One region of the Streptomyces sp. CWNU-52B genome, then DNA from elsewhere that is predicted to be linked to it. Evidence: riboswitches for the same ligand, from Rfam matches in the RefSeq annotation. Region 1 holds a riboswitch; the other holds the start of a gene.
What was found. A riboswitch is a leader RNA that binds a small molecule or an ion and turns the genes downstream of it on or off. The one in region 1 is predicted to bind ZMP and ZTP.
Positions count from the first base shown of each region.

Region 1 (2,192 bases):
CCGTTGGGGTCGGCGGGGATCGCGTTGCGGTTGGTGACGATGCCCGAGTCGAGCAGCGCGAACTCGGCCTGCCGGCCGGTGAGGCCGTAGGAGGAGGCGACGTCGATGAGGTTGAGGTGGTTGTCCGTGCCGCCGGTGACCAGCGTGGCACCGCGCCGCATCAGGCCCTCGGCGAGGGCGCGGGCGTTGTCGACGACGGCCTGGGCGTAGTCGCGGAACTCGGGGCGGCGGGCCTCGGCGAGCGCGACTGCCTTGGCGGCCATGACGTGCGGAAGGGGACCGCCGAGGACCATCGGGCAGCCCCGGTCGACCTGCTCGGCGAGCGACTCGTCGCACAGGACCATGCCGCCGCGCGGGCCGCGCAGCGACTTGTGGGTGGTCGTGGTGACGATCTGGGCGTGCGGGACCGGGTCGAAGTCCCCGGTGAGGACCTTGCCCGCGACGAGGCCCGCGAAGTGCGCCATGTCGACCATGAGCGTGGCGCCGACCTCGTCCGCGATCTCCCGCATGATCCGGAAGTTCACGAGGCGGGGATACGCGGAGTAGCCGGCGACGATGATCAGCGGCTTGAACTCGCGGGCGGACACCCGCAGGGCCTCGTAGTCGATGAGGCCGGTGGCGGGGTCGGTGCCGTAGGAGCGCTGGTCGAACATCTTGCCGGAGATGTTCGGACGGAAGCCGTGGGTGAGGTGGCCGCCCGCGTCCAGGGACATGCCGAGCATGCGCTGGTTGCCGAAGGCCTGGCGCAGCTCGGCCCAGTCGGCGTCGGAGAGGTCGTTGACGTTGCGGACGCCGGCCTTCTGGAGGGCGGGGGCCTCGACGCGCCGGCCGAGTACGGCCCAGAAGGCGACGAGGTTGGCGTCGATGCCGGAGTGCGGCTGGGCGTAGGCGTGCTCGGCGCCGAAGAGCTCACGGGCGTGCTCGGCGGCGAGGGCCTCGACGGTGTCCACGTTGCGACAGCCGGCGTAGAAGCGGCGGCCGACGGTGCCCTCGGCGTACTTGTCGCTGAACCAGTTGCCCATCGCGAGGAGCGTCGCCGGGGAGGCGTAGTTCTCGGAGGCGATCAGCTTGAGCATCTCGCGCTGGTCGGCGACCTCCTGCCCGATGGCGTCGGCGACCCGGGGCTCGACGGCACGGATCACTTCGAGGGCGCTGCGGAAGGCGGTGGACTCGGCGGAGAGGGAGGTGGGGACGGGCGTGGGAACGGGCTGCGACATGACGGCCTCCGGACGTGGCGTTGCGTTCGGCGTTCACGGTTCGGCCCAGGCGCACGGCACACGGTTCCGGGCCGCTCCCCGATGGTCGATCCCATCCCAGCGCGCCAGTCACGGCCCGGGAGCGAGCCTACCGGGCGCACGCGGGGCAGGGGCACCCGTCCACGATGCGAGCGACACCGCGAGCGCCTCACACAGGGTCTCCAGCGCTCCCGGCCAGCCGCTGTCCGACGGCGTGCCGTAGCCGACGACCAGGGCGTCCACCGGTGGGGGCGTGGCGGCGGGATGCCGGTAGCCGGCCAGACCGTGCAGGGCGAGACCGTGCCAGGCCGCCGCGCGGACCACCGACTGCTCGGTGCCCGGCGGGAGCCGCAGCACCGCGTGGAACCCGGCCGCGATGCCGGTGGCCGTGACCGACGGGGCGCGGGCGGCGAGGGCCGAGACGAGCTGGTCGCGGCGGCGCCGGTACCGGAGCCGGGAGGCGCGTACGTGACGGTCGTACGCGCCCGAGGTGATGAACTCCGCAAGGGTCAGCTGGTCCAGGACTCCGCACGACCAGTCCGCGGCGCCCTTCTCCGCGACGGCCTCGGAGACCAGGTCCGGCGGCAGGACCAGCCAGCCCAGGCGCAGGCCGGGGGCGAGGGCCTTGCTGGCGGTGCCGAAGTACACCACGTGGTCCGGGTCGAGGCCCTGGAGGGCGCCCACGGGCTGCCGGTCGTAGCGGAACTCCCCGTCGTAGTCGTCCTCCAGGATCAGCCCGCCGGTGCGCCGCGCCCAGTCGACGGCGGCGGCCCGCCGGTCGGGACGCAGCGGCACCCCCATGGGGAACTGGTGCGCGGGCGTCAGCAGCACGGCTCCCGCGGCGCCGGCCCCGCCCGTTCCACGCTCGGTCAACTCGTCCGTCCGTGTGCCCAGTTCGTCGAACGGGAGCGGCACCGAGCCCAGTCCTGCCCGCTCGATGAGCCCCAGGTGCACATC
Region 1 is NZ_JBLFJV010000019.1:327,750-329,941, reverse strand. It holds gene ACLVWQ_RS19260 (glycine hydroxymethyltransferase) at 1-1,217, opposite strand, end outside; ZMP/ZTP riboswitch at 1,254-1,339, opposite strand; gene ACLVWQ_RS19255 (PLP-dependent aminotransferase family protein) at 1,326-2,192, opposite strand, start outside.

Region 2 (2,192 bases), on a different contig from region 1:
CCGACCCTGACACCCCGTCGGCCCGGGGGCTTCAGACCCCGGCCCCCGTCTGCAGCGCGGCCGCCTCGACGGTCTGCGCCAGCAGCGTGGCGATCGTCATCGGACCGACCCCGCCGGGTACCGGAGTGATCAGCGAGGCCTGCTCACGGGCGCCGTCGAAGTCGACGTCACCGACGTTGCCGGGGTTGTAACCGGCGTCGACGACGACCGCGCCCGGCTTGATGTCCTCGCCGCGGACCAGCCGCGGCCGGCCCACCGCGGCCACCACGATGTCCGCCTCCCGCACGGCCGACGCCAGGTCGGCGGTACGCGAGTGGCAGTACGTCACCGTGGCGTCGCGGCCGAGCAGCAGCATGCCCACCGGCTTGCCGAGGATCGCGCTGCGGCCCACCACCACGGCCCGCCTGCCGGCCGGGTCGACGTCGTACTCGTCCAGCAGGCGCATGATCCCGCCCGGGGTGCACGACGCGAAGCCGGGCAGTCCGAAGCTCGTCGCGGAGAAGGAGGCGAGGGTGACCCCGTCGACGTCCTTCTCCGGAGCGATCGCCTCGAAAGCCGCCCGCTCGTCGATGTGCGGCCCCGTCGGGTGCTGCAGCAGGATGCCGTGCACGGCGGGGTCGGCGGACAGCCCGGCGAGCGTGCCGACCAGTTCGGCCGTCGTGGTCGCGGCGGGCAGCGACACGTGCCGTGACGTGATCCCGGCCTTGCGGGAGCGGTTCTGCTTCATCCGTACGTAGGTGACGGAGGCGGGGTCCTCGCCGACCAGCACGGTGGCGAGACAGGGCGCCACGCCGGTGCGTCCGGTGAGCTCGGCCGCACGCTGCGCCGTCTCCTCGATGATCCGCCGGGCGGGACCGGTGCCGTCCATGAGACGGGCCTGGGACATGAGCCACTCCTGAGCGTCGTGGAAGATGCCCAGGCGCGCGGCGAAGACGGTGTCGTCGGGCCGCTCCCCGGTGGTACTCCACCTCAGCGCCAGTCACGGCCTGCTGCCAGCGTACGCGGTGCCTCGCCGGAATGCTGAGCCTCACGGGTGAGGGGGCGGCCCGAGCCGTGTCCGTGAGCCGCTTTCCACCGTTGCTGAAAGCATGATCTCAACACGACGTATTGTCGCCACCGTCGGCCTCGCCCTCAGCGTCACCGGTTTCGCCGTCTCCTCCGCGGGCGCCGCCACGGTCCCCGAGACGGGAAAGCTGGACCCGATCGCGGAACTCGACTCGATCGCCGTGAGCGACCTCCCCGCCGAGCACCGGGACAAGATCCCGAAGATCTCCGACGGGATCCAGAGCCTCAACGAGCTGAACGGCCTCTACCAGCTGGAGCAGCTGCACCAGGTGACCGACCTCGCCGCCCCGGTCACCGGACTGCTCCCCGCCGTCGAGTACTGAGCCGCCGCGTACCCCGCTCTGTTCCGGACGCCGCGTCCGGATGCGGGTGCGGGCGGTCCGGGTGAGGCTGAGGGCATGTCGGAACACCCGGTGGTACTCGTCCATCCGCCACGCGGCGACGGCGGCCGGCGCGTGGCGGTCCACGGCGAGGCGGTCGGCACCGCCATGAGCCTCCTGGACGTCGTCGAGTTCCTGCGCCGGGCCGGACTGGACTTCGACGAGAACGAGGTCGCGGTGTCGCCGCTCGTCGAGTGGCGCGGCGGAGGCTCCTCGTACTGGGGGCCGGAGCCACGGAGCTGACGCACGCGTGGGCCCCGGCCGCCACGCGCGCGACGACCTCGCCGGCCCGCACGTCGGTCACATCTCGCGGTGCACGAGGAAATCGAGCAGTGTCCGCAGGCCGTGGGTGGCACGGGACGCCGAGGGGAGGCCGTCGAGACAGGCGCCGACGGCGAGGACGTGGCGACGGGCCTCCGCCAGGGCGGCCGCGCGCCCGCCGGCGTCCTCGATCAGGACCGCGGCGCGCCGGGCCGCAGGCTCGTCGAGCGGCTCGGCGGAGCCGAGGAGGCGGGCCAGCGGCCGGGCCGCCGCCGGATCGGCGAGGGCGGCCAGGACCGGGAACGTCTTCTTGCCCCGGAGGAGGTCCGCGTGGACCGGCTTGCCCGTGACGGCGGGGTCGCCCCAGATGCCCAGCAGGTCGTCGACCACCTGGAAGGCCACGCCCAGATGGCGGCCCGCGCGGTCGAGCGTGGCGGCCGTCCCGCCGGGGGCACCGGCGAGCACAGCGCCCAGGGCGGTCGCGCA
Region 2 is NZ_JBLFJV010000005.1:301,465-303,656, forward strand. It holds gene ACLVWQ_RS04180 (bifunctional 5,10-methylenetetrahydrofolate dehydrogenase/5,10-methenyltetrahydrofolate cyclohydrolase) at 32-886, opposite strand; ZMP/ZTP riboswitch at 907-993, opposite strand; gene ACLVWQ_RS04185 (hypothetical protein) at 1,089-1,388, shown strand; gene ACLVWQ_RS04190 (hypothetical protein) at 1,464-1,688, shown strand; partial or broken gene ACLVWQ_RS04195 (polyprenyl synthetase family protein) at 1,746-2,192, opposite strand, start outside.
Region 2: another riboswitch for ZMP and ZTP. It lies ahead of ACLVWQ_RS04180 (bifunctional 5,10-methylenetetrahydrofolate dehydrogenase/5,10-methenyltetrahydrofolate cyclohydrolase); the one in region 1 lies ahead of ACLVWQ_RS19260 (glycine hydroxymethyltransferase).